Regions from separate parts of the Calidifontibacter indicus genome, predicted to be linked through region 2. Evidence: riboswitches for the same ligand, from Rfam matches in the RefSeq annotation. Region 2 holds a riboswitch; the other holds the start of a gene.
The links. Region 2 has a riboswitch for thiamine pyrophosphate ahead of DFJ65_RS00590 (thiamine ABC transporter substrate-binding protein). Riboswitches for the same ligand answer to the same signal wherever they lie in the genome.

Region 1: it holds a riboswitch for thiamine pyrophosphate, as region 2 does, so the genes downstream of both, thiC (phosphomethylpyrimidine synthase ThiC) here and DFJ65_RS00590 (thiamine ABC transporter substrate-binding protein) in region 2, are expected to answer to the same signal.

Annotation. Positions count from the first base shown of each region.
Region 1 is NZ_QTUA01000001.1:1,757,491-1,773,279, reverse strand. Features, by position in the region: gene DFJ65_RS08455 (hypothetical protein) at 1-171, opposite strand, end outside; gene DFJ65_RS08450 (hypothetical protein) at 165-344, opposite strand; gene DFJ65_RS08445 (acetate--CoA ligase) at 396-2,312, opposite strand; gene thiD (bifunctional hydroxymethylpyrimidine kinase/phosphomethylpyrimidine kinase) at 2,417-3,220, opposite strand; TPP riboswitch at 3,262-3,371, shown strand; gene thiC (phosphomethylpyrimidine synthase ThiC) at 3,369-5,066, shown strand; gene DFJ65_RS08430 (MFS transporter) at 5,063-6,373, shown strand; gene thiM (hydroxyethylthiazole kinase) at 6,363-7,148, shown strand; gene DFJ65_RS08420 (thiamine phosphate synthase) at 7,145-7,810, shown strand; gene DFJ65_RS08415 (AAA family ATPase) at 7,776-8,954, opposite strand; gene DFJ65_RS08410 (LOG family protein) at 9,077-10,183, shown strand; gene DFJ65_RS08405 (mycothiol transferase) at 10,239-10,742, opposite strand; gene rlmN (dual-specificity RNA methyltransferase RlmN) at 10,781-11,944, opposite strand; gene DFJ65_RS08395 (phosphatidate cytidylyltransferase) at 11,948-12,901, opposite strand; gene frr (ribosome recycling factor) at 12,936-13,496, opposite strand; gene pyrH (UMP kinase) at 13,549-14,280, opposite strand; gene DFJ65_RS08380 (LGFP repeat-containing protein) at 14,497-15,516, shown strand; gene DFJ65_RS08375 (aminotransferase class V-fold PLP-dependent enzyme) at 15,513-15,789, opposite strand, start outside.
Region 2 is NZ_QTUA01000001.1:130,581-146,369, reverse strand. Features, by position in the region: gene hutH (histidine ammonia-lyase) at 1-645, shown strand, start outside; gene DFJ65_RS00650 (urocanate hydratase) at 671-2,422, shown strand; gene DFJ65_RS00645 (purine-cytosine permease family protein) at 2,574-4,004, shown strand; gene DFJ65_RS00640 (aminoacyl-tRNA deacylase) at 4,019-4,486, opposite strand; gene DFJ65_RS00635 (allantoate amidohydrolase) at 4,501-5,718, shown strand; gene DFJ65_RS00630 (formimidoylglutamate deiminase) at 5,715-7,058, shown strand; gene hutI (imidazolonepropionase) at 7,055-8,206, shown strand; gene DFJ65_RS00620 (DUF4333 domain-containing protein) at 8,275-8,577, opposite strand; gene DFJ65_RS00615 (dihydrolipoamide acetyltransferase family protein) at 8,658-9,971, opposite strand; gene DFJ65_RS00610 (alpha-ketoacid dehydrogenase subunit beta) at 10,064-11,116, opposite strand; gene pdhA (pyruvate dehydrogenase (acetyl-transferring) E1 component subunit alpha) at 11,113-12,249, opposite strand; gene DFJ65_RS00600 (Lrp/AsnC family transcriptional regulator) at 12,316-12,840, shown strand; gene DFJ65_RS00595 (DUF4235 domain-containing protein) at 12,979-13,287, opposite strand; TPP riboswitch at 13,385-13,491, shown strand; gene DFJ65_RS00590 (thiamine ABC transporter substrate-binding protein) at 13,509-14,618, shown strand; gene DFJ65_RS00585 (ABC transporter permease) at 14,620-15,789, shown strand, end outside.

The DNA.
Region 1 (15,789 bases), 1.6 Mb from region 2:
CAGCAGCTGCGCGAGCCCGGCAGCACGGGTCGTGCCGTACGACTCCCCGATCAGGAATTTCGTTGAGAGCCAACGACCTTGGTCGCTCACCCACTGCCGGATGATCTCGGCGACCGATTCGAGGTCGGCGGTGAAGCCGTGGAACCCCGAGGGCTTGCGCCCCTTCAACACCCGCGCTGCGCGACGGGTTCGCGCCCCTGCCAGACGTCGTCCTTGACCTCGTCCTTCCAGAGCACGACCCGCCCGGTCTGCGCGGTGTAGGGCAGCTCGCCGTCCGGCGTCACCGGCACGTGCTCGGTGGTGACGAGCTCGTCGGTGACATCGGCGGCGTCGGCCGGGGTCAAGCTTGCAGTCGGGCCGGGAAAGGGGACGGAGTGTCACTCACCCTTGTGACACTAGCCCTGTGAAGTGCCCTCTCGCCCGAGGATTCTCGCGAGCGCGTCGAGCACCGTGGCGTCCTCGATGGTGGAGGGCACCGGCGCCTCCTGACCGTCGGCCATCTGACGCATCGTCTTGCGCAGGATCTTGCCCGAACGGGTCTTCGGCAACGCTGCGACGACGTCGACCTGTTGCAGCGTCGCAATCGGCCCCACCTCCTCGCGCACCCGCCTGCCGAGTTCACCGCGCAGCTGCTCCAGGGCTGCGTCGTCGAGGTCGGCCCACTGGTCGCCGGCCTTGAGCACGACCAGCGCCCGGGGCACCTGCCCCTTCAGCGGGTCGGCCACACCGATCACGGCGCATTCGGCGACGGCGGGATGCCCGGCGAGTGCTGCCTCGATGCCGCCGGTCGACAGCCGGTGGCCGGCGACGTTGAGCACGTCGTCAGTGCGGCCGAGCACGAACAGGTAGCCGTCGTCGTCGAGGTAGCCGCCGTCGCCGGTGAGGTAGTAGCCCGGGTAGGCCGACAGGTACGACGACTCGTACCGCGCATCGTCCTGCCACAAGGTCGGGAGCGTCCCCGGGGGCAAGGGCAGCTTGATGCAGACGGCGCCCTCGGTGCCGGCCGGCGCCTGCTGCCCCTGGCTGTCGAGGATCTGCACGTCGTAGCCCGGCACCGGCACGGTGGCCGAACCCGGTTTGATCGGCAACGGCTCGAGGCCCACCAGGTTGGAGGCGATCGGCCATCCGGTCTCGGTCTGCCACCAGTTGTCGATGACCGGCACGTCGAGCTTGTCGGTGGCCCACTGCCAGGTGTCGGGGTCGAGCCGCTCACCGGCCATGAACAGGGTGCGGAACCCCGACACATCGTGCCCGGCCACGAGTGCGCCGTCGGGGTCTTCCTTCTTGATCGCACGGAAGGCGGTCGGCGCGGTGAACAACGCCTTCACGTCGTTCTCGGCGATGATCCGCCAGAAGGTGGAGGCATCGGGCGTGCCGACGGGCTTGCCTTCGAACAGCACCGTGGTGCACCCGGCGATCAGCGGCGCGTAGACGATGTAGGAGTGCCCGACGACCCACCCGACGTCGGACGCGGTGAACCACACCTCCCCAGGCGACATGCCGTAGACGTTGGTCATCGACCACTGCAGCGCGACCGTGTAGCCGCCGTGGTCGCGCACGATGCCCTTGGGCTTACCGGTGGTCCCGGAGGTGTAGAGCACGTAGAGCGGGTCGGTCGCGAGCATCGACTCACAGCCGGCCGGCTCGACCGCGCCGGGCTTCATCGCCGTCGCCCAGTCGATGTCGCGCTCGCCCATCTCGGCCTCGAGCTGCGGCCGCTGCACGAGAAGCACCCGCTCGGGCTTGTGCTGCGCGCGCTCGATCGCATCGTCGACCATCGGCTTGTACGGCACCACGCGGGAACGCTCGACCCCGCACGAGGCGGTGACGATCACCTTCGGTTGAGCATCGTCGATGCGGGTGGCGAGTTCGGCCGGTGCGAAGCCGCCGAACACCACCGAATGCACGGCTCCGATGCGAGCGCACGCGAGCATCGTGACGATCGCTTCGGGCACCATCGGCAGGTAGACCACGACACGGTCGCCGCGCTCGACACCGAGTGCGCGCAGCACTCCTGCGGCACGACCGACGAGGTCGAGCAGTTCGGCGTAGGAGTAGCTGCGCTTGGTGTCTGTGACGGGGCTGTCGTAGATGAGCGCTGTGCGGTCGGCGTCACCCTTGATCACGTGCCGGTCGAGCGCGTTGTAGCAGATGTTGAGCTGCCCGTCGGGGTACCAGCGGTAGAACGGCGGCTGCTGGTCGTCCAGCGCCTTCTTCGGCTTGCGGAACCAATCGACCGCCTCCGCGGCATCCAGCCAGAACCCCTCCGGGCCGGACATGCTGCGCCGGTACTGCTCCACGTACGAACTCATGGCGCGATTATGGCCCGGCTGTGGCCCCGGTCACCATGACGTCGTCGACGAACCCGCCGACCGGCCAGGCGGGTGCGCCGAGCGGTCGGGCGGCGCCACTGACCTCACCACCACCGGTGCAGGTGGTGCACCGGGCCCGCACCCGCCCCGATCTCGAGCCGATCCGCCTGGCGCAACGCCTCGGTGAGCCAGGTCTTCGCCGCCGCGACGGCCTGCGACCACGACCCCAATTGCGGATGCATGGTGGCGAGCGCCGCCGACAGCGCGCACCCCGTTCCGTGCGTGTTGCGCGTCGCGACCCGCTGCTGCGCAAACCGCTCCACCGTGTCCGCGCTGATCAGGACGTCGACCGGGTCACCCGCCAGATGGCCGCCCTTCATCAGCACCGCCCCGACGCCGAGGTCGAGCAGCCGCCGCCCCTGCGTCACCATGGCCCGCTCGTCACCCGCCTCGGCCTCGCCGAGCAGTGCGGCCGCCTCGGCCAGGTTGGGCGTCACGATGCTCGCGCAGCCGACCAGACGCCGCATCGCGTCCAACGCGTCCGGAGCCATGAGGCGATGCCCACTGGTCGACACCATCACCGGGTCGACGACCACGCACGTTCCACGCGACAGGCCCGATCGCACGAACTCGCAGACGACGTCCGTGACGGCGGCCGATGCAAGCATGCCGGTCTTCACAGCGTCGATACGAACATCAGTGACCAGTGAATCAAACTGCGCTGCAACGAAATCGGCAGGAACAGCGTGAACGGCGTCGACACCGTGGGTGTTCTGCGCGGTCAACGCGGTCACCACCGCCATTCCGTATCCACCGAGTGCGCCGATGGTCTTCAGGTCGGCCTGCAGACCGGCGCCGCCGCTGGGGTCGCTGCCGGCCACGGTCACCACTGCCGGGGGACGTCGCATGACCCCACCGTAGAACGCTCCCCCGATCTGGGTTACGTTGATCACACCCACACGGGAGCCCTCGGCAGAGGGCTGAGATCGAGTTGATGCCACTCGGACCGTCCGAACCTGCCCGGGTCATGCCGGCGAAGGAAGTGAGGATTTCTCGATGTCCGAGATCCATCCCAAGCATCATCTGCACCACCTCGTCGAGGGCGACATCCGCGTGCCCGTCACTGCGATCAGTCTCGACGACTCCCCCGACGGACCCAATGCCGACGTGCACGTCTACCGCACGGCGGGTCCGGGCAGCGATCCGTCCGTCGGGCTGCCGGCGCTGCGTGCCGACTGGATCGCCGACCGCGACGACGTGGTCGAGTACGGCGGGCGCGAACGCACGCTGCACGACGACGGCCGGTCGGCGGTGCGGCGCGGGGCGGCGTCCGACGAATGGCGCGGTGCGAAGCGAAAGCCGTTGCGCGCCATGGACGGCCGCACGGTCACCCAGATGCACTACGCCCGCCAGGGCAGGGTGACCCCGGAGATGCGCTACGTCGCGCTCCGCGAGAACGTCGACGTCGACCTCGTGCTGCGCGAGGTGGCCGCCGGGCGCGCGATCATCCCGGCGAACGTCAACCACCCCGAGTCGGAGCCGATGATCATCGGCCGACGGTTCCTCACCAAGGTCAACGCCAATATCGGCAACTCCGCGGTGACCTCCTCGATCGAGGAAGAGGTGGCCAAGCTCAGTTGGGCGACCCGGTGGGGCGCCGACACGGTGATGGACCTGTCGACCGGCGACGACATCCACACCACCCGGGAGTGGATCGTGCGCAACTCGCCCGTGCCGATCGGCACGGTGCCGATCTACCAGGCGCTGGAAAAGGTCGACGGACGCGCCGAGAACCTCAGCTGGGAGGTCTTTCGGGACACGGTGATCGAGCAGGCCGAGCAGGGCGTCGACTACATGACGATCCACGCCGGGGTGCTGCTGCGCTACGTGCCGCTGACCGCGCAGCGCGTGACGGGCATCGTCAGCCGCGGCGGTTCGATCATGGCCGGTTGGTGTCTCGCGCACCACGAGGAATCGTTCCTTTACACCCACTTCGACGAGCTGTGCGAGATCTTCGCGCAGTACGACATCGCGTTCAGCCTGGGCGACGGTCTGCGCCCCGGCTCGGTGGCCGACGCCAACGACGAGGCCCAGCTCTCCGAGTTGCGCACCCTCGCCGAACTCACCCGTCGCGCATGGACCCACGACGTGCAGGTCATGGTCGAGGGGCCGGGCCACGTGCCGCTCGATCTTGTCCCGGAAAACGTTCAGCTGCAGCAGGACTGGTGCGACGGCGCGCCGTTCTACACGCTAGGACCGTTGGTCACCGACATCGCACCCGGCTACGACCACATCACGTCGGCGATCGGCGCCGCCGTGATCGCCCAGCACGGCACCGCGATGCTCTGCTACGTGACGCCGAAGGAGCACCTCGGACTGCCGAACCGCGACGACGTGAAGACCGGCGTCATCACCTACAAGATCGCGGCCCACGCGGCGGACGTCGCGAAGGGACACGCGGGCTCACGCACGCGCGACGACGCACTGTCGAAGGCGCGCTTCGAATTCCGGTGGCACGACCAGTTCGCGCTCTCACTCGACCCGGACACCGCGATCGCGTTCCACGACGAGACCCTTCCGGCCGAAGGCGCGAAGACCGCGCACTTCTGCTCGATGTGCGGGCCGAAGTTCTGCTCGATGCGGATCAGTCAGGACATCCGCGACAACCACGCCGGCCTGCTCGAGGGGATGGCTGCGAAGTCGCGGGAGTTCGTCGAACTCGGTGCATCCGTCTACGTCCGTCCGCCGCAGTGAGCCCGGCCGGGAACGGCCACGCAACGACCCCCGAAGCTTGCCCGCAGCGCCTCGCCGCGCTGCGCGGAGGCATCGTCGGCAACTTCGTGGACCAGGTGCACATCTTCCTTCCGCTGGTCGCACTCGCACCAGCGCTCCCCCGGCTCGCCGGACCGCACGCGGCGGCCGGCAGCGCGACGCTCGTCGTCATGGCGATGCTTCTCGGTCGCCCGGTCGGCGGCTGGGTTTTCGGGCGGATCAGCGACCGGTTCGGCCGCGCCCGCACGACGCGGTGGGCCATCGCGGGTACGGCGCTGTGCAGCCTCGGCATCGCGGCGACGCCGCCGTACGCGGTGGTCGGGGCCGGGGCGATGTGGTGGATCCTCGCGCTGCGTTTCGTCGCAGGTGTGTTCATCGCGGGCGAGTATTCCGCCGCAATCCCGTTGGCGATGGAGTGGTCGCCCGCGCGCCGACGCGGCCTCGTCTCCGGCCTGATCATGGCGATGGCGCCACTCGCCCAGGCCACCATCGCCCTGCTCACCTGGGCAGCACTGCGCATCGATCCCGACGCGTACGCCGCTTGGGGTTGGCGGATCGCATTCCTCGGCGGTGCGATCGCCTCCCTCGGAATGCTCGCCTTCTACCGGCGCCAGGTCACCGACCGTGAGGCGCCCGGCATCGAGCGGATCGGGCTGCGCGCCCTGCTCGTCGGTACGAGTGCGCGCACGTTCTGGCAACTCTTCGGGCTGATGAGCGGGCTGTGGATCATGACGAACCTCGTCGTCGTGGCCCTGCCGGCCGGGCTCGGCGGAGCCGGGTTCGACCCCACGCAGGTCGCTCTCATCGCCGGGGTCGCCGCTGTGGGCCAGGCGGCCGTCATGGCCTGCACCGGACACCTGTCGACACTCGCCGGCCGGCGCCGCTTCTTCGCGGGTTGGGGCGTGCTGGCCGCGTTGGCCGCACCGCCGATCTGGTTGGCGCTCAACGCAACCGGATCACTGCTGTCGGCGCTGCTGGCAGCGACTGCCTTGCAGGCAGTTACCGTGTGCGGCTACGGACCGGTGGGCGCCTACCTCGCGGAGGGATTTCCGGCGGGAATCCGCTCGACCGGCTACGGCACCGCGTACAGCCTGTCGATCCTGCTGCCCGCGCTGAACCCGTTCTATCTCCCCCAGGTGCAGGACGCGGTCGGTCGGCGGACGGCGGTGGTCGCGTTGCTGGTGCTCGCGGGCGTCCTGGTCGCGTGGTGCGGCTCGCGCCGTACACCGGCCACGACGCTGCAGCCCGCCGAGCCGCTCGTGCCGAAGGAGGTCGTCGGTGCAGCCTGAGACCATCGCCGCGGTGATCGAGAAGACCCGCGGGCGTGATCCGCTGGTGCACTGCATCGTCGGGCCGGCGGTGGCTCAGTTGGTGGCCGACGGGCTGCTGGCTGCCGGCGCCCGGCCGTTGATGACCGCCACGCTAGCGGAGGCGCCGGCCCTGGTCCAGGGCACCGACGCATTGCTGGTCAACCTCGGCATGCTGTCCGACGAGGCCACGCGAGCCGTGCTGCCCACCGTCGCCACGGCTCGCGAGAAGCACCTGCCGTGGGTGCTCGACCCGGTGGCGGTCGGTCCGGCACCGGTGCGAACCACGCTGGCGCTCAACCTGATCCGGCATCGACCGACGATCGTGCGCGGTAACGCATCGGAGGTGTCCGTCCTGGCCGGAGGTGACGGCGGGGCGACCGGCCCGGACAGCGTGTTGGGCTCGATGGAGGTGGAGTCGGCGGCGCAGCTCGTGGCCGCACAGGCCGGTTGCACGGTCGCAGTGTCCGGCCAACCCGACGTGATCACGGATGGGTCGCGCGTGGTCAGGGTGCACAACGGGGTGCCCCTGCTCACCCGGGTGACCGGCACGGGTTGCCTGCTCGGTGCGCTCACGGCGGCCTGCTCCACGGTGGCCGACCCCTTCGATGCGGCGTTGACCGCGACCGTCTGGCTGACCGTCGCCGCCGAACACGCAGCGGCGACCGAGCACGGTCCCGGGTCGTTCCGGGTGGCGCTCGTCGACAACCTCCACACCCTCGACGCGACAACGATTGCGCGGCAGGCGAAGTGGTGACGAGACGTCTGCTCGACCTGCGGTGTTACCTGGTGACCTCGGGCACCGACCGACGCACCGTCGAGGTGGCTGCGGCCGCTGCGGCCGCTGGGGCCGGGGTGGTGCAGGTGCGCGCGAAGCAGCTCGACACCCGCGCACTGCTTGCTCTGGTGGTGACGATCGCGGACGAGGTGCATCGGGCGAACGCAGCGACGACGGTGCTGGTCGATGACCGCGCCGACGTCGCGTTCGCCGCGGCGCGCACTGGTGCCCCGGTGCACGGCGTGCATCTGGGCACCGACGACCTGCCCGCCGACGCGGCCCGGGCCATGCTCGGGCCGGACGCCGTCGTCGGGCTCACCACGGGCACCGTCGAGCTCGCACGGTGGGCGGACCTCCAGGCCGACCACATCGACTACATAGGCGCGGGACCGTTTCGACGTACGCCGACCAAGGACTCCGGCCGCGAGCCACTCGGGCTCGCGGGCTACCCGCCGATCGTCGCGGCCACCGGCCTTCCGGTGGTGGCGATCGGCGACGTCACCCCCGACGACGTGGCCGACCTGATGTCGACCGGCATCGCCGGGGTGGCGCTCGTGCGGGCGATCATGCAGGCAGCCGACCCGGCGGAGGTGGTTCGGCGCGTGCTCACCGGCTGCCCCACTCCCACGCCGGCTTGCTGAGCCAGCCGAACCCGCGCACCAGCGACTCACCGAGGTCTTTGTAGAGCTCGATGAGCAGGCGCTCCTCGATGGGTTCGTCAGGCTCGAACGGGGTGGGGTCGAGTGCCCGGATCAGCTCGTCGCTGTGGGTCACGACCACGACCTGGGTGGCCTCGACCGTGCCGCGGATCAGCCGTCCGAGCGCGGGCACGAGCGAGGGATGAAGAGAGGTCTCCGGCTCGTTGAGCACCATGAGGGTCGGCCGGTCGACCGAGGTCAGCGCCGCGGCCCAGAGCAGGAATCGCAGTGTGCCGTCGGAGAGTTCGGTGGCCCGCAGGGCACGCAACATGCCGGGTTGGCGCAGCGCGATCTGCAGGCGTCCGTCGTCGTAGACCTGGAGTTGCAGTTCGCTGCCCTCGAATGCGTCGGCGACCGCCTCGGGCAACCCCGCGAACCCCGCCTCGAGCGTCGTGGCGACGGTGGCCGCCAGATCGTGGCCGTCGCCGGAGAGCACCGGCGTGCGCGTCGCCACCTGCGGGGCACGCGCCGGCGCGTCGGCGTCGGTGCGGAAGCCGTCGTAGAAGCGCCACCGGCGCAACTCGTGACGCATCGCGGCGAGTTCGACGAAGCGGTGCGGATCGGCGAACTCGGTGAGCATCGAACGGTGGCTGGGTAGCTGCCCGACCTCGGCCCAGGACCGCCCCTCACGCTGCTCGACCAGTCGGCGTTTGCGCCGCACCAAGGTCGTCGCCGGACGCATCACCGGGCCGGTGAACACGGCCTCACGTTTGATCTCGGGGTCGCGGGCGAACACCGACTGGGAGTCCTGCGGGATGCCGAGATCGACGAGATAGCCGAAGTCGTCGGTGGCACAACCCAATTGCAGACTGATCGGCTTGCCGCCGCGCATGATGCCCTGCACGGGAGCTCCGCGGCGCGCGGCGGTGAGCGTCGCCGGCCCGGCCCACAGCGCCGACTGCAGACCACCTTCGCGAGCCAGCGATCCGATGACGTCGCCGGTGCCGCAGTCGGCGAGCAGGCGCAGCGCGCGGTAGAGCGAGCTCTTACCGGCTCCGTTGCCACCGGTCACGACCGTCAGCCCCGACAGCGGCAGTGCGACATCGCGGAACGAGCGATAGCCGGCGATCGCAACGGTCGAGATCATGCCGGCAGGCTATGCGGTGGCTCCGACAACCGGCACCGACAACCGGCACCGACAGCCGGCACCGACAGCCGGCACCGACAGCCGGCGGCGCACGCATCCACCGAGTGCCGTCGTGCAGCAGGATGGGCCGGGTGACCCCGCCCGAAGTCGAATCCCTCGCCGTCCTCGACCGGCTGTTGCACGGCCCCGACGACGCACTGCGCCACGCGCGGTTGCAGAACCTCGACCTGGCCGCCCGCGAGTCGGAACTGCTGGACCACAAGGACTTCCACGGTGTCGTCGTGCTCGGTGGCAACCTCACCACCGATCTCGAACGCCACATGCGCAAGCACGGCGCGGTGGTCTTCATCTCCGATCCGAGCACCCCGGTCTCGTCGTTCCGTAGCGAGCTCTACGACTACACCGAGCTCTACGCGGGGCTGAACGACCGCGGGTACGCGCAGACTCCCGACGCGTCCGCCTACCGGTGGAGCCGCGACGCGCGCAGTGAGCACGACGCCTACGCCACCCTGCAACGAGCCGTGCACGACGACTGCATCTCCGACGCACTGCACGAGTGGGTCGCGGGCCGCCGCGTCGCCGGGGTCATGGGTGGGCACGCCGTACGGCGCGGCACGCCGGGTTTCGCGGAGGCGGCCGGGCTCGGCGCCCACCTCGCCAACGCCGGGCTCAGCGTGGCCACCGGCGGCGGTCCCGGCGCGATGGAGGCGGCGAATCTCGGTGCGCTGCTTGGGGATTCACCCGACCTGCAACGCGCCCTCACCGATCTGGCGAAGGCGCCTGATTTCCACGACGTCGACGCCTGGGCGAAGGCTGCGTGGGCGGTGCGCGAGCGGGTGCAGCCTGTGTCGGATCATCGCTCGCTCGGTGTGCCGACCTGGTTCTACGGGCACGAGCCGCCGAACCTGTTCGGTTCGGCGATCGCGAAGTACTTCAGCAACGCCCTGCGCGAGGACGTGCTGCTCGCAATCTGCAACGCCGGAATCGCCGTGCTGCCCGGTGCCGCGGGCACCGTGCAGGAGATCTTCCAGGTGGCGACCCGGCTGTACTACGCCACCGAGCCCGGCCCGCCGTTGGTGCTGGTCGGCCGCGACCAGTGGACGGTGCGGGTGCCGGTGTGGGCCGCGCTCGAGGCACTCGGCGCGAAGTCACCGCTCGGCGCGTCGATCCACCTCGTCGACACGGTCGACGAGGCAGCCACGGTGCTGCTCGACGGTGCCACCCGATAGGCAACTCGGCGCACCGACCGGGCGCCCCGGTGGACGGCGCCGACCCGAGCCCGGATCAGCCGACCAGGCTGCGCACGTAGGCCGCCTGCCCGGCGTGCTGGGCGGCGTCGTCGACGATGCTCACCAGCCGCACCGCACGGGTCACCGGCGGATCCCACGATTCGTCGATCACCTCGTCCCAGTCGTCGTCGCCGAGGGAGGCGAGGTAGCGGCCGGTGGCCGCGACGGCCGCGTCCAGATAGCCGGTCAACAAGGCTGGGTCGTCGACCCGCACCTTCGCGACGTCGTCGGCGGTGTGGCCGTATCCGGTGGAGTCGGCCGGCAGATCGAGCCCGAACTTCTCGGCCCAACCGTCGGCCAGCCAGACCTGGTCGGCGCCGGCCAGCGCCGCGATCTGCGCGTCCTGTTGCCGGGCAAGGTGCCAGACCAGCCAGGTGATCGAGTTGGCCTGCTCGTTCGGACGCCGGTTGAGCGTGTCGGCGTCCGACGCGTCGACAAGGGAGTGCGCAACCTGCTGGCTGCGCGCGATGCCTTCGAGGAGAAGCTCTTGCGGTCTCATGCCGCCAACGCTAACCCCGCGCAGCGACTCAGCTCGACTCAGGCGGTCGAGGCCGCCAACTGCCCGCACGCACCGTCGATGTCGGATCCGCGGGTGTCACGCACCGTCGTCGGGATGCCGTGGGCGCGCAGACGCTCGACGAACTGCTGCTCGACGCCCTTGCGGGACGCCGTCCACTTCGACCCCGGCGTCGGGTTGAGCGGGATCGGGTTGACGTGCACCCAGCCCTTGCCGCGAGCGGCCAGCTTCTCCCCCAGCAGGTCGGCCCGCCAGGAGTGGTCGTTGATGTCCTTGATGAGCGCGTACTCGATCGACACGCGGCGTCCGGTGGCCTTGTAGTAGCGGTACGCCGCGTCGAGCGCCTCGTCGACCTTCCACCGGTTGTTGATCGGCACGAGCTCGTCACGCAGTTCGTCGTCGGGCGCGTGCAGGCTGAGCGCCAGCGTGACCGGGATGCCCTCGGCCGCCAGCTTGTCGATCGCCGGCACGAGACCGACCGTCGACATCGTCAGGCCGCGGGCGCTCATCCCGAGCCCGGACGGCGGTGCCTCGGTGAGTCGGCGGATCGCGTTGACCGACTGCCGGTAGTTGGCCAGGGCCTCACCCATGCCCATGAAGACGACGTTCGACACCCGCAGCGGTGCCTCGCGGTCATCGGCGTCGCCGCCCGCGAGCTCGCCCGAGCGCAACATCCGCGCACCGGCGACGACCTGCTCGACGATCTCGGCGGTCGACAGGTTGCGGGTGAGCCCTTCCTGTCCGGTGGCGCAGAACGGGCAGTTCATGCCACAGCCCGCCTGGCTGGAGATGCACATCGTGACGCGGCCGGGATAACGCATGATCACCGACTCCACGAGGGCGCCGTCGAACAACCGGTGCACCTGCTTGATCGTGCGTCCGTTGTCGGCAACCAGCGACTTGATGGGCGTCAACAGCGGCGGCAGCATCGCCTGCACGAGTTCCTCGCGGCTCGCCTTCGGCAGGTCGGTCATCTGCTCGGGGTCGGTGACGAGGTGCTCGAAGTAGTGGGTCGACAACTGCTTGGCCCGGAAGCCCTTGTGGCCGAGCTTCTCGACGGCTTCCTTGCGGCCGGCGTCGTCGAGGTCGGCGAGGTGTGCCGGCGGCTTGCCGCGCCGCGGCGCGGTGAAGGTCAGCTGGCCCGGCACGGGACGGCGGGTGGTGGGGTTGGGCAGTTCAGTCATGTCTCAGTGCACCGCTACGAAGGGGGTCAGGATGGCCCAGGTGACCGGGGCGGCGATCACCAGGGAGTCGAGGCGGTCCATCAGACCGCCGTGGCCGGGAATGAGGTTGCTCATGTCCTTGATGCCGAGGTCGCGCTTGATCATCGACTCGCACAGGTCGCCGATCGTCGCGGCCACCACGACACAGCACCCCATGAGCGCCCCGACCCACCAGCGTCCGTCGAGCAGGAAGTGGACGGCGAGCGAACCGGCCAGCACGCACGACACCACCGACCCGGCGAAGCCCTCCCAGGACTTCTTCGGAGACACCGTGGGTGCCATCGGGTGCTTGCCGAAGAGCACTCCGACGGCGTAGCCACCGATGTCGGAGCAGATGGTCGTGAGGATGAACACCACGATCCGGCTGGGACCGTCGTCGGGGCTCACCAGCAGGATCGCGAACGACACCAGACTCGGCACGTACAACGTGGTGAAGAAGCCACCGGCGATGTCCCGTGCCGCGTCGCGGGTCGACCCGATCGAACGCCACACCAGGATCGCGACGAAGGTCAGCGCCACCGCGCTGGCGAGCGCCTCCGGACCGAACGCGTACGCCACCGGGGGGATGACGGCGGCGCCGACGAAGGTGGGCACCACCGGCGGGTGGATGTCGCCCTCGGCCATCGCACGCAGCAACTCCCAGGTCGCCACCACCGCGGCAACCGTGGCGACCACCACGAAGGCTTCCTTGCGGATGAACAACGACGCGAGCACGACGGCGCCGAGGAACACGCCGACGCCGACCGCGGCATAGAGGTTGCGACCGGCGCGCGGGGTCGGGTTGTGCGGCGCCGTCGCCGGCGCCCCACCACCGGCACGCGTCGACCCACGGGTCGACCGACGGGTGGCCTCGGGGGTGACAGCGGTCGCCGCAGCCGGATCGGGCTGCGGCGCACCGGTGTCGACGGGTTCGCTCATCGTGTGCAGAGATCGGGTCGCTGAACCTGGCGGCTCAGACCTCGAGCAGTTCGGCTTCCTTGCCCTTGAGCAGCGCGTCGACGATGTCGACGTGCTTCTTGGTGAGCGACTCGAGGTCCTTCTCGCCGCGCGCGCCCTCGTCCTCGCCGATGTCGCCGTCCTTGACCAAGCGGTCGATTTCTTCCTTGGCCTTGCGACGGATGCTGCGCACCGAGACGCGGGCGTGCTCGGCCTTGTCGCGCGCGATCTTGATGTAGTCGCGGCGGCGCTCCTCGGTCAGCTGCGGCAGGATGATGCGGATGACGTTGCCGTCGTTGCTCGGGTTGACCCCGAGGTCGGACTCGCGCAGCGCCTTCTCGATCGCGGCCATGGCCGACTTGTCGAACGGCTGCACGAGGACGGTGCGGGCCTCCGGCGTCTGGAACGACGCGAGCTGCTGCAGCGGGGTCGGCGCACCGTAGTAGTCGACGGTCAGCTTGTTGAACATCGCCGCGTTGGCCCGACCGGTGCGGATCGCGGAGAAGTCCTCCTTGGCCACCTCGACGGCCTTCTCCATCTTGTCCTCGGCCTCGAACAGGCTCTCTTCGACACTCATCGCGGGTGATGCTCCTTCAAATACGTAATGGGGGCTCGGTGGGTGCGTCCGGTCAGGCCGGGACGACCAACGTCCCGATCCTCTCACCTTGCAGCGCACGGGTGATATTGCCGTCGCCTTCCATCCCGAAGACGACCATCGGCAGCTTGTTCTCGGCGCCGAGGGCGAACGCGGTCTGGTCGATGACGCGCAGTTCGCGCTCCATCGCCTCCTGGTAGCTCACCTCGTCGATGAGCGTGGCGCTCGGGTCCTTCTTCGGGTCGGCGGTCATGACGCCGTCGACACCGTTCTTGGCGATGAGGACCGCGTCGCAGCGGCTCTCCAGGGCGCGCTGGACCGCGACGGTGTCGGTGGAGAAGAACGGCATGCCCATGCCGGCGCCGAAGATGACGACGCGTCCCTTCTCCATGTGTCGGATCGCACGCCGCGGGATGTACGGCTCGGCGACCTGACCCATCGTGATCGCGGTCTGCACTCGGGTCTCGATGCCTTCCTTCTCCAGGAAGTCCTGCAGGGCGAGGCAGTTCATGACGATGCCGAGCATGCCCATGTAGTCGGCACGCACACGGTCCATGCCGCGCTGCTGCAGTTCGGCGCCGCGGAAGAAGTTGCCGCCGCCGATCACCACGCAGATCTGCACGCCACGCCGGTTGGCCTCACCGATCTGGGCGGCGATGCGCTTGACGACGTCGGGGTCGAGGCCGATGTTCCCGCCTCCGAACACTTCACCCGAGAGCTTCAGGAGCACTCGCTTGTACGTCGGGCTGGTGGCGGAATCGGTCATACGTGCCTCCGTGGTCGAGCCTTGGTTGCGGTCGCCAAATAATTCCACATCGCAGGGGGTGCCACCGCCACGGTTGCGAACGCGGGCCACGACTGGCACTCTGTATCAGCCTTGCAATAACCCCATACGCCACTTTGGTCAATTTCTGTCACGGCGTGTCGTGAATTTCACGTCGCTGCGAAGGCCCCCTGACCGCCGAGCCCGGAGACCCCGCCGATGAACTTGCACCGCGCCCGAAGCCTCTGCCTGTCCACCGTCCTCAGCACCGCGCTCCTTGCGCCGTTCGCGACGTCCGCCTCGGCCGCCGACGGCGGCGCCTACGCCCCGAACGGCGTGCGGGTCGCGGGCGTGTCCAAGGCCGCCTGCGCGCGGTACCCGTCCGGCCGTGACATCAACGTCACCCGCAAGATGTACGAGATCGGCCAGAAGCGCAATGTCTCGTCCAAGGTGATGCTGGCGATGTTCGAGGCCGGCTGGGTGGAGTCGTGGCTGAACAACCTCAACTGCGGCGACGCCGACTCGCTCGGCATCTTCCAGATGCGGCCCAGCATGGGCTGGGGCACCCGCGCCCAGTTGCAGGACGTCACCTACCAGGTCAACAAGTTCCTCGACGTCGCGGTGCCGATCCAGAGTCGGTACGGCACCGCCGGCCAGCTCGCGCAGGCCGTCGAGCGCTCCGGCTACCCATACCGCTACGACCAGGCACAGGCCACCGCCCAGAAGTACATCAACGAGGCGTTCCAGCCCTACGGCACGATCCTGACGATCTGGACGAAGCTGGGCGGGGTGAATGGGTCACTGGGCGGACCGCTCGCCGCCGAGACCGACTTCCAGGCCGGGGTGCGGCACGTGCCCTTCTCCCGGGGCATCGCCGCCCGCGACTCCCGCGGCACCTGGGCCATCTGGGGCGACAACTACCGCTACTGGTCCTCTACCGGCTCGAGCGCCAAGTACGGATTCCCGACGATGCTGCCCAAGGCGGCCCAGAAGTCGCCGACCGGCACGACCGGCCTGACCCAGGGTTTCCAGCGCGGGTGGATCTACTGGTCGTCGCGCACCGGCTCGCGTGCCGTGATGCCGGCGATGCAGAAGGCGTTCGTGCAGTACGGCGCCGAGGGACGAGTCGGCTTCCCCATCAGCGACACCGTCACCTCCGCGACCGGCACCACCCAGACCTTCGAGAAGGCCGTGATCACGGTGAACTCCGCGGGTGTCGCCAGCATGCAGGCGCGCTAGGCGAAGAGCCCACGCAGCGTCGCGACCAACGTCTCGGCGAGCCGGTCGTAGTCGAGTTCGTCGACGTGCAGCCCGGAGCCCAGCCGCAGGTAGGACCGCCCGCCCCAGAACGCCGGCGGACACTCGATCCCCCGGTCGGACAACCGCTCGTACACCTCGGCGGCATCGTCGGCCGACTCGATCAGCCCGTCGGGCAGCGGCACCAACCGCATGCCGGGCGCCGCGCGCCCGGGCCACGACGGATCGAACCCGGGCAGGTCACCCGGGAACGCC
Region 2 (15,789 bases):
GCCGCCCGCGACACCCTCGCCCACGCGGTGCAGGTGGCCGAGCGCGAACTCGCGGCCGCCGTCGACAACCCCGTGATCACCCTCGACGGACGCGTGGAGAGCAACGGAAACTTCCACGGCGCGCCGGTCGCCTACGTGCTCGATTTCCTCGCGATCGTCACCGCCGACGTCGCCAGCATCAGTGAGCGGCGCACCGACCGCGCCCTCGACGTCGCCCGCAACCACGGGTTGCCGCCGTTCCTCGCGCACGACCCCGGCACCGACTCCGGCCACATGATCGCGCAGTACACCGCCGCCGGCATCGTCTCGGAGATGAAGCGACTGGCCGCCCCGGCAAGCGTCGACTCGATCCCGAGCAGCGCGATGCAGGAAGACCACGTGTCGATGGGGTGGGCCGCCGGCCGCAAGCTGCGCCGCAGCGTCGACGGACTCCAGCGGGTGCTGGCCGTCGAACTGCTCACCGCCGCCCGGGCGATCCGCTTGCGCGCACCGCTGCAGCCGTCGCCCGCCGTCCGCGGAGTGCTCGACGCGCTGGACGCGGGTGTGCCGGGCCCCGACCGCTTCCTGGCTCCCGAGATCCAGGCCGCTTTCGACCTCATCACCGCCGGTGGCGCGATCGGCGCAACCGGCCTCGACCTCAACTGAACTCGCTCAACCGAAGGAGATCATCATGGAAGGTGCACGTCCGGTGCGCGCCCCGCGCGGAACCGAGATCTCTGCCAAGTCGTGGCAGACCGAGGCTCCGATGCGGATGCTCATGAACAACCTCGACCCGGAGGTCGCCGAGCGCCCCGACGACCTGGTGGTCTACGGCGGCACGGGCCGTGCGGCCCGTAGTTGGGCGGCGTTCGACGCGATCGTCGAGACGTTGAAAGACCTCGAACCCAACGAGACCCTGTTGGTGCAGTCGGGCAAGCCGGTCGGCGTGATCACCACCAACGAGTGGGCGCCGCGCGTGCTCATCGCCAACTCCCACCTGGTGCCCGACTGGGCCACCTGGCCGGAGTTCCGCCGGCTCGAGGCCGAGGGCCTGATGATGTATGGCCAGATGACCGCCGGGTCGTGGATCTACATCGCCACCCAGGGCATCCTGCAGGGCACCTACGAGACCTTCGCCGCGGTGGCGAAGAAGCGGTTCGACGGCACGCTCGCCGGCACCATCACCCTCACCGGTGGCTGTGGCGGCATGGGCGGCGCCCAGCCGTTGGCGGTCACCCTCAACGGCGGCGTCTGCCTCATCGCCGACGTCGACCGCACCCGCCTGGAGCGCCGGGTCGCCAAGCGCTACCTCACCGAGATCGCCGACGACCTCGACGACGCGGTCCAGCGCGCCAACAAGGCCCGTGAGGAGAAGCGCGCCGTCTCGATCGGCATCGTGGGCAACGCCGCCGAGATCTTCCCGCAGCTGCTCGAGCGGCACCGCAAGGGCGACATCACGATCGACGTCGTCACCGACCAGACCTCCGCCCACGACCCGCTGTCCTACCTGCCGGTCGAGGTGTCGGTGCAGGAGTGGCAGCGCGAGGCCGAGGGCGACCCGACCGGCTTCACCAAGAAGTCGCGCGAGTCGATGGCCCGCCAGGTGCAGGCGATGGTGGAGTTCCAGGACGAGGGTGCCGAGGTCTTCGACTACGGCAACTCGATCCGCGACGAGGCCCGCACCGCCGGTTACAACCGCGCGTTCGCGTTCCCCGGCTTCGTGCCCGCCTACATCCGCCCGCTCTTCTGCGAGGGCCTCGGCCCGTTCCGTTGGGTGGCCCTGTCGGGCGACCCGGAGGACATCAAGGTGACCGATGAGGCCCTCAAGGAACTCTTCCCCGAGAACGAGCACCTGCACCGCTGGCTCGACGCCGCGGGCGAGTTCGTGGAGTTCGAGGGCCTGCCGGCACGCATCTGCTGGCTGGGCTACGGCGAGCGGCACAAGGCCGGCCAGCTGTTCAACCAGTTGGTCAAGGAGGGCAAGGTGTCGGCGCCGATCGTCATCGGACGCGACCACCTCGACTCCGGCTCGGTCGCCTCGCCCTACCGCGAGACCGAGGGCATGCTCGACGGTTCCGACGCGATCGCCGACTGGCCGCTGCTCAACGCGCTCACCGCGACCAGCTCCGGCGCCACCTGGGTGTCCCTGCACCACGGCGGCGGCGTCGGCATCGGCCGCTCGATCCACGCCGGCCAGGTGGGTGTCGCCGACGGCACCGACCTCGCCGCGGCGAAGCTCACCGCGCTGCTGACCAACGACCCGGCGATGGGTGTCTTCCGGCACGTCGACGCCGGCTACCAGCGCGCGGTCGACGTGGCCCGCGAGCGGGGCGCACGGGTGCCGATGGAGCCCACCGTCCGCGACGCCGACGATGCGGACGCGGCGCAGCGCGCGGCGACGCAGAAGGCCGCGAGCTCCAAGGCACCGAAGGCCGGCGACTGACAGACCGTTGCACCGGGGAAGGTCGGCGGCAGCCGGCCCCGACCTTCCCGCTTCGGCGCCGGACGAACGCGTCCGGCCGACCGATCACCGCCGCGCCGACGGCGCGTTTCTGACAGGACCTCCGGGTCCACGAACGAGAGGGGCTCAGCACATGGCCTCCGCCTCCGGTGTCGAGCAGCGCAGCATCGACTACGTGCCGCGCAGCGAGCGACACGGCACCCCGTCCAGCCAGTTCACCCTGTGGTTCGGCGCCAACATGCAGATCACCGCGGTCGTCGACGGCGCCCTCGCCGTGGTCTTCGGCGCGCACGCGCTGTGGGCGATCGTCGGCCTTTTCATCGGCAACCTCGCGGGTGGGGCGGTCATGGCGCTGCACTCCGCGCAGGGTCCGAAACTCGGTCTGCCGCAGATGATCTCCAGCCGCGCGCAGTTCGGCGTCTTCGGTGCCGCGCTGCCGCTCGTGCTGGTCATCCTGATGTACCTCGGCTTCGCCGCCACCGGCACCGTGCTGTCGGGGCAGGCGATCAACAAGATCCTGCATGTCGACGCCACGTGGGTCGGCATCGTCATCTTCGGTCTGCTGACCTTCGTCGTCGCGGCCTTCGGCTACCGGTGGATCCACCGGCTCGGACGCGTCGCGACCGTCATCGGCATTCTCGGGTGGGCGTGGATCACCTTCCGCATCTTCACCGAGTACAACGGCGCCGACCTGCTGGCCAACCCCACCTTCGGTTTCGTGCCGTTCCTGCTCGCCGTGTCGCTCGGCGCCGGGTGGCAGCTGACGTTCGGCCCGTACGTCGCCGACTACTCCCGCTACCTGCCCGAGGAAACCCCGGCGACGCGCACCTTCAACGCCACACTCTGGGGTTCGGTGCTCGGCTCGATGTGGTCGATGACGCTCGGAGCGCTCATCGCCTCGATCCCGAAGTCGGGCTTCCTCGGCAACCAGGTCGGCTTCGTCGGCACCCTCGCCGGCGGCGGGGCGATCGCGATCGTCCTCTACTTCGTGATCGTGGTCGGCAAGCTCACCGTCAACACCCTCAACGCGTACGGCGGTTCGATGACGATGCTCACCACCGTCACCGGCTTCTCCAAGAAGGCCGTCGTGAAGCCGGCGATGCGCATGACGTTCGTCTTCGTCTTCCTGGCGCTGTCGGTGATCGTGGCGCTCGCCGCGTCGGCCGACTTCCTCGACAACTTCCGCAACTTCGTGCTGTTGCTGCTGATGGTCTTCACCCCGTGGAGTGCGATCAACCTGATCGACTTCTACCTGGTTTCCAAGGAGCGGGTCGACATTCCCGCGCTCTACGACCCGGACGGTCGGTACGGCAGGTTCAACGTGCCGGCGCTCGCGACCTACGTGATCGGCATCGTCGTGCAGATCCCGTTCCTCGCGCAGAGCATGTACACCGGTCCGCTGACAGACAAGCTCGGCGGCGCCGACATCAGCTGGATCATCGGCCTCGTCGTGCCGGGAGTCATCTACTACTGCTGGGGTCGGGCGACCAACCGAGCACCGGAGCACACGATCTACCCGGCCGACGCCGATCTCGCCGAGCCGGGGGCGGTCGGCGAGCGGTGACGTGGGTGCAGCAGTTACTCCGACAGGTCGGCGACGGTGGCGTCGAAGTGTGCGATGACGTCGTCGCCGCCGACCGTCAGGCCGACGCCGTGGGCGCCCCCACCGAGCGAGATGCGGCGGCCGCGCAGGTGCTCGTCGGCGTAGACCGGCAGCGCACGCTGCGACCCGAACGGGGTGATCGTGCCGCGCTCGTAGCCGGTGACCTCGCGAGCGGTCGCGGCGTCGGGCATCGAGAGCCGGTTGGTGCCGAGCAGCGCCCGCACCTTCGGCCAGGCGAACTGCCGGTCGCCCGGCACGAGCACGAAGACGTACTGGTCGTCGCTCACCCGCACCACCAGCGTCTTGATGAGGTCGCGCGGCTCGATGCCGCGGGCCGCTGCCGCCTCCTCCAGGCTCGACACCTTGCCGTCCCGGGTGACCTCGTGGGCGATGCCCGCCGCCTGCACCGCTTCGATCGCCGCTGTCGTGACCTGCTCAACCATGAATGGAGCAACCGATGACCGAGTCCGACTATTTCGACACCCGGTGGGCCGAACTGCTCCCGGTCGGCCGTGACGGCGGGTCCGGGGGCTACCGCCGGTTCGCCTGGACGCGTGAGGACCACACCCTGCGCGAGTGGTTCGCCGGCGAGTGCGCGGCGCTCGGGCTCGACCTCACGCTCGACCGGATGGGAAACCAGTGGGCCTGGTGGGGCAACTCCGACGAGACCCCGGGTGTGGTCATCGGGTCGCACCTCGACTCGGTGCCGGACGGCGGTGCGTACGACGGTCCGCTCGGCGTCGTGTCCGCGCTCGCCACGGTGAAGGCGTTGCAGGACAGCGGCTTTCATCCGAGCACGCCGATCGGTGTCGTGAACTTCGGCGACGAGGAGGGTGCGCGGTTCGGCGTGGCCTGTGCGGGTTCGCGGGTGATCAGCGGGGCCATGACCGCCGAGCGCGCGCTCGGCCTCACCGACGCCGACGGGGTGACGATGGCGCAGGCGTTGGAGAAGGCGGGCCGCTCCACCGACATCGGCGCCGACCCGCAGACGCTACGCCGCATCGGGGCGTTCGTCGAACTGCACGTCGAGCAGGGCAAGGCGCTCGCGCTGATGGACCCGGCGACCTCGGCGGTCGCCGTCGGCACCGACATCTGGCCGCACGGACGGTGGCGGGCCGACTTCGCCGGGCGCGCCGACCACGCGGGCACCACCGCCCTCGCCGATCGGTCGGACGCAATGCTCGACGCGGCTCGGTTCGCACTCGCGGCCCGCGAGGCGGCAGCCCGGCGCGACGGTGAACAGCGTTGTGTCGCAACGGTCGGCAAGCTCGACGTGGTGCCGGGTGGGGTCAACGCGATCCCGTCGCACGTCACGGCCTGGCTCGACGCGCGCTCGTCCGACGAGTCGCTCGTGCTCGGGGTCATCGAAGACCTCGAGGGCCTCTTCCCGGACGCCCTGCGCGAGGAGTCGTGGACGCCCACGACCCGCTTCGACGAGGCGCTCACGCTGCGCGTGCGCGACGTGCTCGGCCCCGACACCCCGATGCTCGGCACCGGCGCCGGCCACGACGCGGGCATCCTGGCCAATGCGGGCGTGCCGACGACGATGCTGTTCGTGCGCAACCCGACCGGCTCGTCGCACACCCCCGAGGAGTTCGCGGAGGCCGACGACTGCCATGCCGGTGTCGAGGCCCTCACCGCGGTCGTGCGCGACCTGGCAGGAGGGTCGCGATGAGCAGGTTCTGGTGCGAGTACGCCATCCTGCCCGGCGGCCTGGTCGCCGGCGTCCGGTTGACCGTCGACGACACCGGTCGTTTCGCGCTGGTCGGCCAGGGCGATCGCCAGGACGGCGACTCGATCCTGCGCGGCGTCACGATGCCCGGCTTCGCCAACACCCACAGCCACGCCTTCCACCGCGCGCTCCGCGGCCGCACGCATGACAACGGCGGCACCTTCTGGACCTGGCGCGAGCGGATGTATCACGTTGCGGCGCAACTGAACCCGGACAACTACCTCGCCCTCGCCCGGGCGACGTACGCCGAGATGGCACTGGCCGGCATCACCACCGTCGGGGAGTTCCACTACGTGCACCACCAGCCCGGTGGCACGCCGTACGCCGACCCGAACGAGATGGGCAAGGCGCTGCAGCAGGCCGCCGCGGAGGCCGGCATCGGCATCACGCTGCTCGACACCTGCTACCTCGCCGGCGGACTCGGCAAGGACGGACACACCCCGCTGAACGACGAGCAGCTGCGATTCGGCGACGGCGACGTGGCGGCGTGGGGCAAGCGGGTGGCCGACCTGCACCACACCGACGGGTTCCGGGTGGGCACGGCGATGCACTCGGTGCGCGCTGTGCCCTTCGAGCAACTCAAGGAGGCGTCGGCGGTGGCTCGGCAGGTCTGCGACGCGCCGTTCTCGATCGACCCGTTGCACGTGCACGTGAGCGAGCAACCGGCCGAGAACCAAGCCTGCCTCGACTTCTACGGACGCACCCCGGTGCGCCTGCTCGCCGATGCCGGACTGCTCGACGGCAACCTGTCGGCGGTGCACGCCACGCACCTGACCGACGACGACATCCGTCTGCTCGGCGACGCCGGTGCGTGGGCGAGCTTCTGCCCGACCACCGAGCGCGACCTCGCCGACGGCATCGGGCCGGCGAAAGCGCTGCGCGACAACGGCGTCCGCATCTCGCTCGGCAGCGACCAGCACGCCGTGATCGATCTCATCGAGGACGCCCGCGCGGTCGAGATGCACGAACGCCTGGTGACGAACGAGCGCGGCCGGTTCACCCCGGCGCAACTGCTCGGCATGGCGACCGAGCACGCCGGCATCGGCTGGGCCGACACCGGACGCCTGGAAGCGGGTCTGCGCGCCGACTTCGTCACCGTCGGTCTCGACTCGGTGCGCACTGCCGGGTCCGACCCGGCGCAGATCATGTTGAGCGCCACGGCCGCCGACGTGCACACGGTGGTGCGCGCAGGCGAGACGATCGTCTCCGAAGGGCTGCATCGTCTCGGCGACATCGGCGCCCTGTTGACCGAAGCCATCGCACCCCTGTGGGAGGACAAGTGAGCACCACCCTGATCACCGGCATCGCCGAACTCGTCACCTGTGACGACGAGCGTGAGGGCGAACTCGGCATCGTGCACGACGCCGCGGTCGTCGTCGACGGCGAACAGATCCGCTGGGTCGGCGCGGCCGCGCAGGCGCCCGACGCCGATGAGCGCCGCGACCTGGGCGGGCGCGCCGTGCTGCCCGGCTTCGTCGACTCGCACACCCACCTCGTCTTCGCCGGCGACCGCAGCGCGGAGTTCACCGCGCGGATGACCGGCGAGCCCTACGACGGCGGTGGCATCGCGGTATCGATGGCGGCCACTCGCGGCGCGAGTGACGAGGAGTTGCGCTCACTGATCGGCGCCCGGCTGGAGCAGATGCGCGCGCAGGGCACGACCTCGTGGGAGATCAAGTCGGGTTACGGGCTCAACGTCGAGCATGAAGCCCGATCTCTGCGCATCGCAAAGGAATTCACCGACGAAACCACCTTCCTCGGCGCCCACGTGGTGCCGCCGGAGGCGCGCGAGGATCGTGCGGCGTACGTCGACCTGGTCGCCGGCGAGATGCTCGAGGCGTGCGCCCCGCACGCGAAGTGGATCGACGTGTTCTGCGAACCGAACAGCACCTACGCGTTCACCGGCGAGGAGTCGCGGCGGGTGCTCGAGGCCGGTGCCGCGAAGGGTCTCGGCCTGCGGGTGCACGGCAACCAGCTCGGACCCGGCCCCGGCGTGCAGCTCGCGGTCGAGCTCGGCGCGGCGAGCGTCGATCACTGCACCTTCCTGTCCGACGACGACGTCGAGGCGGTGGCCGGGAGCGACACCGTGGCCACGGTGCTGCCGGGCGTGGAGTTCTCCACCCGCATGCCCTACCCGCGGGCGCGCGACCTCATCGACGCCGGAGCCACGGTGGCGCTGGCCAGCGACTGCAACCCGGGCACCTGCTACTCCAACTCGATCCCGTTCGTCATCGCACTCGCCGTCCGCGAAATGCGCCTGACTCCGGCCGAGGCGGTCTGGGCCGCGACCCGGGGCGCCGCGAAGTCGTTGCAGCGCAGCGATATCGGGGTCGTTCGCGTGGGCGCCCGGGCCGACCTCGCGGTGCTCGACGCGCCGAGCTACCTGCACCTGGCCTACCGCCCGGGGGTGCCGATCGCGTCGGCGCTCTGACCGACTGCACTGGTTGTCCACGAGCGCACTGGCCACAACCAGTGCAGTCGTGAACAAGTAGCCCCGGCTCAGCCCTTGCTGATTGAGTAGTGCACGGTCTTACCGTCCACTGAGGTGACCGTGGCCTTGAATTTCTGCGTGGTGCCGTCCACCTTCGCCTCGCAGTCGGTGGTCGCGCCCTTCTTGGCCTTGAGGTTGTCGTCGCACTTGACGTCCTTGATGTTGGTGCCGCTGCTGGAGATCCGCGACTCAATCTGCTTCTCGACGTCGGACTTCTTCACCGCAGCCTCGCTGCTGCAGGCGGTGACACCCCCGATGAGCAGGGCGCTGGTCAGTGCGGCGGCGGCGCCGCGACGGACTCGGCTGGTCATTGTCTGTTCCCTCCGGACGGATGCGTGGATTCCCATCGGCGATCCTACGCAGCCGTGGCCGGTCGGTGCGGTTCGGTGGCTCACCATTCGGCGAGCAGTCGCACCGGCTGTTCCACCGCGTCGGCGACGAACCGCAGGAACCCGCCGGCCGACCCGCCGTCGCACACGCGGTGGTCGAAGGTGAACCCGAGCTGGGTCACCTTTCGCACCGCCAACTGCCCGTCGACGACCCACGGACGGTCGATGATGCGTCCGACGCCGAGCATCGCCGCCTCGGGGTGGTTGAGGATCGGCGTCGACCCGTCGACCCCGAACACGCCGTAGTTGTTGAGCGTAAAGGTGCCGCCGGTGAGCTCCGCGGGTGAGAGCTCACCGGAGCGAGCCCGCGCGGTGAGGTCGGCCATCGCGTCCGTCAGTCGGCGGGCGGACATGGTGTGGGCGTCCTTGACGACCGGCACCACCAGACCGCGCGGTGACTGCGCGGCGAACCCGAGGTTGATGCCGCCGTGCCGCACGATCTCCTCGCCCTCGACCGACGCGTTGAGCTCGGGGAACGTGCGCAGACCGGCCACGCAGATGCGCCCGAGCAGGCCGAGCTGGCCGACACCGTGATCGCGCAGTTGGTCGCGCACGGTCATGAAGTCGGTGGCGTCGACATCGACCCACGTGGTGGCATCGGGGATCTCGCGGCGCGAGGTGGCGAGCTTGTCGGCAATGACCTTCCGGACGCCGGTGAGCGGGATGCGCTCGTCGGCGAGTGCCGGGGTGGTCGCTGCGGTGGTTGCCGCAGTGGTTGCGTCGGACGCAGGCGCCGTCGCAGCGGGCGCCGATCGGGCGATGGCCGCCTCGATGTCGCTGCGCCGCAGCACCGCGCCCGTCGCCGGTCGCAGGTGGTGCAGGTCGAGCCCGTGGTCTCGGGCGAGGCGCCGCACGATCGGTGAGATCACCTGCGGTGCAACGGCTTCGGCAACAGCCACTGGCGCCTCCACTGGCGCCTCCATCGGCGCTGCCATCGTGGGGACGGCTGGTCGACGGGAACCTCGTCGGCGGCGGGTTTGCTGGCCGTGTCCGGTGCCGTAGCCGATGAGCACGGCGCCCGAGCCTTCGTCGGCCGGCGCGCCGGAGTCGGCAGGCGCGCCGGAAATTGCCGGTGCACCGCTCGACACGGTGATCAGGGGTGCGCCGACCGCAACGGTGTCGCCGGGCGCACCGTGCCGGGTGGCGACGGTGCCGGCGTAGGGGATCGGCACCTCGACGGTGGCCTTGGCGGTTTCGACGACCACGACGTTCTGGTCGATGCTCACGTCGGCGCGGTCGTCGACCAGCCACTCGACGATCTCGGCCTCGGTCAGGCCCTCGCCGAGATCGGGAAGGTTGAAGATGCGTTCAGCCACAGCACACTGCCTTCGGGGTCCCCGCGACGTATCGGAGCGAGGAACGAGCGGAGAACTTCGTGGGACCAAGGGCGGGGAGGGTGAAGACAAACTCAGCCACGGGCGCCCTCGCTGAACGTCGTATCGGGCTGGTCGTCGAACTGCAGCCGGTCGATGGCGTCGAGGATGCGGTCGACGCCGGGCAGGTAGGTGTGCTCGAGCATCGGCGCCGGGTAGGGCGTCGGCAGGCCGCTCACCCGCAACACGGGTGCCTCGAGCGAGTGGAAGCAGCGCTCGGAGATGCGCGAGGCGAGCTCGCCGGCCACCCCGGCGAACCCCTGGGCCTCGCTCACGACCACGCAGCGTCCGGTGCGCCGCACCGATGCCAGCACGGTCTCGTCGTCGAGCGGCACGATGCTGCGCAGGTCGATCACCTCGACGTCCCAGCCCTCCTGCTCGGCCGCGTCGGCGGCCTTGAGCGCCAACGGAACCGACGGTCCGTAGCTGATGAGCGTGACCTCCTTGCCGGGGCGACGGACGGCCGCCCGGCCGACCGGCTCGACCGGGCTGGAGGTGTCGACCTCGGCCTTGCTCCAGTAGAGGGCCTTCGGCTCCATGAAGATCACCGGGTCGGGGTCGGCGATCGCCTCGCGCAGCATCCAGTAGGCGTCCTGCGGGGTGGCGGGCGTGTAGACCTTCAGGCCGGGCGTGTGGGCGTAGTAGCCCTCGCTGGAGTCGCAGTGGTGCTCCACTCCGCCGATGCCGCCGGCGTAGGGCACCCGGATGACCATCGGCAGCGTCACCTTGCCGCCGGTGCGGTTGTGCATCTTCGCGACGTGCGAGGCGATCTGCTCGAACGCCGGGTAGGCGAACGCGTCGAACTGCATCTCGACCACCGGCCGAAAACCGGTGTAGCAGAGCCCGATCGCAAAGCCGACGATGCCCGACTCGGCCAGCGGGGTGTCGAAGCAGCGGTCTTCGCCGAAGTCGCGGGTGAGGCCGTCGGTGACGCGGAAGACACCGCCGAGGGTGCCGACGTCTTCGCCGAAGACGAGCACGTCGTCGTCGGCGGTCATCGCATCGCGCAGTGCCTGGTTGATCGCCTTCGCGAAGGTGAGGGTGGTGGGGCCGGCCACCGCGGGCGCGGGAGCGTCGATCGTGGTCATCGGGTCACCTCTTCGGCTGCCTGCATCTCGGCATGCATCTCTGCCTCGACCATCGCGCGGGCCTCGGCGACCTGCGGTGTGGGCGACGCGAAAACGTTGTCGAACAACGACATCGGGTCGACCTCGGGGTCGGTGTTCATCCGATCGCGCAGGTCGGTGGCAAGCGCCTCGGCCTCCTGCCGCACGGCGTTCGCCTGGTCGTCGTTGAGCAGGCCGGACGCGCGCAGGTAGGCCTCCAGTCGGGCGATCGGGTCGCGTTCGAGCCACGCGGTCACCTCGTCGCCGGAGCGGTAGCGGCTCGCGTCGTCGGCGTTGGTGTGCGCGTCGAGGCGGTAGGTGTGCGCCTCGATGAGGAACGGTCCGCGGCCCGAGCGGCAGTGGTCGAGCGCCGCGTCCATCACGGCCATGACGGCGGCGGGGTCGTTGCCGTCGACCTGCTCGCAGGCCACGCCGTAGCCAATTGCCTTGTAGGCCAACGACGGTGCCTTGGTCTGCTTCGACAGCGGCACGCTGATCGCGTACTTGTTGTTCTGCACGAAGAAGATCGCCGGCGCGTCGAACACCGCGGCGAAGTTGAGCGCTTCGTGGAAGTCGCCCTCGCTGGTCGCGCCGTCGCCGATGAATCCGAGCGCGACGCAGTCTTCGCCGCGCCGCTTCAGGCCGTAGGCGGTGCCGGCGGCATGCACCAACTGAGTGGCCAGCGGTGTGCACTGGGCCGCGGTGCGCTGCGCCAACGGGTCGTAGCCGCAGTGCGCGCTGCCGCGCAGCAGGGCGAGCACCTCGGCCGGGTCGATGCCGCGGGTGACCAGGGCCATCGACTCGCGGTAGGTCGGAAACACCCAGTCGCGGGCGGTGAGGCTGCGGATCGCGCCCACCTGGCAGGCTTCCTGACCGCGCGAGGAGGGGTAGACGGCCAGCCGCCCCTGCTTGGTGAGCGCGGTCGCCTGCAGGTCGAACCGGCGTCCGAGCACCATGTGCCGCCAGACGTCCTGCAGTCGGTCGGCCGACGGCATCGCGTAGGGGCGACGGGTGCCCGATTGCTCGACCGGCGCACCCGTCGGATCGAGCAGTTGCACCGGGCGGGGCGAGGGCAGCAGCGCCTCGACCGACGTCTCATGGAGTGTGTCCCGCATCACACCATCGTCTTCCAGTCGTGGCGATTGGCTCAAGTTTGTCGCAGATTGGTGGACAATCGGTTCATGAATCCAGCGGCAGAGGGCAGATCGTCCAGGGGTGAGGTTGCCACGACTGGGTCGGCTGGACGTTCGGCAGCCGACCTCGACGCGGTCGACCGACGCATCCTCGCCGCCCTCGCCGAAGACTCCCGCATCTCGGTGCGCGCCCTCGCCGAGCGGCTGCACCTGAGCCGAGCCGGCGCGTACGCCCGCATCGAGCGGCTGCGCGAACGCGGGGTGATCACCGGGTTCACGATCTCGATCGACCCGGCGACCGCGGGCCTCACCACCACCGCCTATGTCGCGATCAACATCGAGCAGAACACCTGGCGGGCCGTGAGCGCGGCCCTGGCCGAGCTTGCGTACCTCGATCGGATCTCGCTCATGGGTTCGGAGTTCGACGTGCTGGTGCAGGTGCACGCCCCCGACAACGCCGCGTTGCGCACCCTCGTGCTCGAACGCATCCAGGCGATCCCGGGCGTCATCGGCACCCGCACCTGGCTGGTCTTCGACGAGATCCCCGGCCGCGGGCGCAGCTGGGCCGACTGAGCGACTTCCCCGCAGACGCCGGGCGGCCCCAGTGAAAGATTGCTGTTGTCAGGACAGCAGCGATCTTTCACTGGGGGCGGCTTGCGCGAAGGACGCTCCCGCCGATGCAGGAGCGCCCTTCGACCGGGCGGACGGCGTTCAGGCCTTGGCGGCCTTCGCCACCGCCTTCTCGCGCTCCTTGGCCACGACCTGCGGCGGGTGGCCGGCCGACTTGGTGTAGTAGTCGGCAGCCTTGCGCTCGGCGAGGGCACGCAGACCCTGCGCCACGGCGGCCGACACGAGCGTGAAGACCGCGATCTGCTTGGCGTTGTAGTTGGGGTCGTGCTTGCCGACCGGTGCCGGGTTGCCGGTGGCCGCCTGCCAGCCGGCCGTCGTCGCCTTCGACGCGACCTTCGTCGCCGCGACACCTGCGACGGCGGCGATCACCTTCCACACCACGGATCCCATTCGTTCCTCCTGTCAGCGGCCCCGATGGCCGGTCGTCATTTCTTCACCTCCGAGCCTGCCATGTTTTGCCGCGGGCGTGACCGTGTAGCGTCTGTGGTGGAAACGACAGGGGAGCGCACGGTGCGCTGAGAGTGCGGCAGAGGGCCGCAGACCCTCGAACCTGATCCGGTTAGTACCGGTGTAGGAAGTCGAGCCCCTCCTTGCATCCCGAGGAGGATCCGTTGTTCCGAACGTCCCGCACAGTTCTCGTCGCCGCCGTGGCCGGCGTGCTCTCCGTCTCGCTCGCGTCATGTTCGACGACCGGCGACTCCGGCTCCGACACCTCGTCCGCGAGCTCGTCCGGCAGCTCGGCCGGTGGGTCGAGCGCGCCGAAGCAGACCACCGTCCGACTGGTCACGCACGACTCGTTCGTCGCGCCCAAGGAACTGCTCGCCCAGTTCACCAAGGAGACCGGCTACCAGGTGCAGGTGCTCGCATCGGGTGACGCCGGCAAGCTGGCCAACTCGGTCGTGCTCGCCAAGGGCAACCCCACCGGCGACGTCGTCTTCGGTATCGACAACACCTTCGCCTCGCGTGTCGTGGACGCCGGCGCGCTCACGCCGTACACCTCGGCGAAGCTGCCACAGGGCGCCGACAAGTACGCGCTCACCGGTGAGGCGGCCAAATCGCTGACCCCGATCGACTTCGGCGACGTGTGCGTCAACGTCGACGACGCGTGGTTCGCCGCCCACAAGAAGGCGAAGCCCAACTCGCTCGACGACCTCACCAAGCCCGAGTACAAGGATCTCTTCGTCACCCCCGGCGCGGCCACCTCGTCGCCCGGCATGGCCTTCCTGCTGGCCACGATCGCGAAGTACGGCGACAACGGGTGGCAGGACTACTGGAAGAAGCTCAAGGCCAACGGGGTGAAGGTGACCAGCGGCTGGAGCGACGCGTGGAGCGTCGATTACACCGCCGGCGGTGGCAAGGGCAGCCGTCCGATCGTGTTGTCCTACAACACGTCTCCGGCCGACACCGTCAAGGACGGCAAGGCCACCACCTCGGCGATGACCGACTCGTGCTTCCGTCAGGTCGAGTACGCCGGCGTGCTGAAGGGCGCGAAGAACGAGCCCGGTGCGCAGGCGTTCATCGACTTCCTGCTCGGCAAGACCTTCCAGGCCTCGATGCCGGCCAACATGTACGTCTTCCCGGTCGACCCGGCGGTCGCGATCCCGGCGCAGTGGAAGGCGGCCGTCACCGTGCCGGACAAGACCCTCGAGGTCGACCCGGCCAAGATCACCGCCAATCGCGACAAGTGGCTGCGCGAGTGGCAGGACACCGTCTCCGGCTGACATGCGTCGACGCCCCGGGCGAACGCTCCTCCCGGCGCTCGCAGCACTGATCCCACTCGCCTTCCTGGCGGTGTTCTTCCTGCTGCCCGTGGCCGCGATGATCGCCCGGGGCCTCCACCCCGACGGCCGGTGGACCCTCGGCCCCGCGCTGGAGGTGCTGAGCCGCCCGCGCACCGGTCGGGTGCTGTGGTTCACGCTCTGGATCAGCACGCTCGGCACCGCGATCACCGTGCTGCTCGGGGTGCCGATCGCCTACGTGACCTACCGCCTCGCGCTGCCGCTCACCGGGCTGGTGCGCGGGCTGTTGGTGATGCCGTTCGTGCTTCCGACCGTGGTCGTCGGCATTGCCTTCCGCAGCCTGCTCGCGAAGTCCGGGCCGCTGGGGTTCCTCGGCTGGGACGGCTCCTGGCAGGCCATCCTCGCCGCGCTGGTCTTCTTCAACATCGCGGTCGTCGTGCGCACCGTCGGCGGACGTTGGCAGTCGCTCGACCCGCGCCAGGCCGAGGCCGCGGCCGCGCTCGGCGCGGGTCCCTGGACGGTGCTGCGCACGGTGACGCTGCCCGCGCTGCGTCCGGCGATCGTGTCGGCCGCGATGGTGGTCTTCCTGTTCTGCGCCGGGTCGTTCGGCGTGGTGCTGACACTCGGCGGCGTGCGCTACTCGACCGTCGAGACCGAGATCTACCTGCTCACCACCAACTTCCTCGACCTGCAGGCCGCGGCGGTGCTCAGCCTGTTGCAGGCCGCCGTCGTGATCACGCTGCTGCTCCTCACCGAGCGACTCACCGCCGGCAGCCCGAATCGCCTGCGTGGCAACGGCGCCCGTCAACGCGTCCGCCGCGCCGACCTGCCCCACCTGCTCATCACCACCGCCGCCTGCCTGTTCGTGCTCGCGCCGCTGGTCACGCTGGTGCTGCGCTCGCTGCAGGTCGGCGACGGGTGGGGCCTCGACCACTACCGGCGGCTCACCGAGGTGGGCTCGGTGCCGACCCTGCAGGTGACGGTCTGGCAGGCGCTGCTCACCTCGATCCGGGCGGCCGTCGACGCGACGCTCATCGCGGTGCTGCTCGGGCTGCTGGTCAGCTTCGTCATCACCCGGCGCGCCGACTCCGCCGGCGGACGGCGCGTACTGGCCGCGCTCGACGCCACCTTCATGCTGCCGCTGGGCATCTCC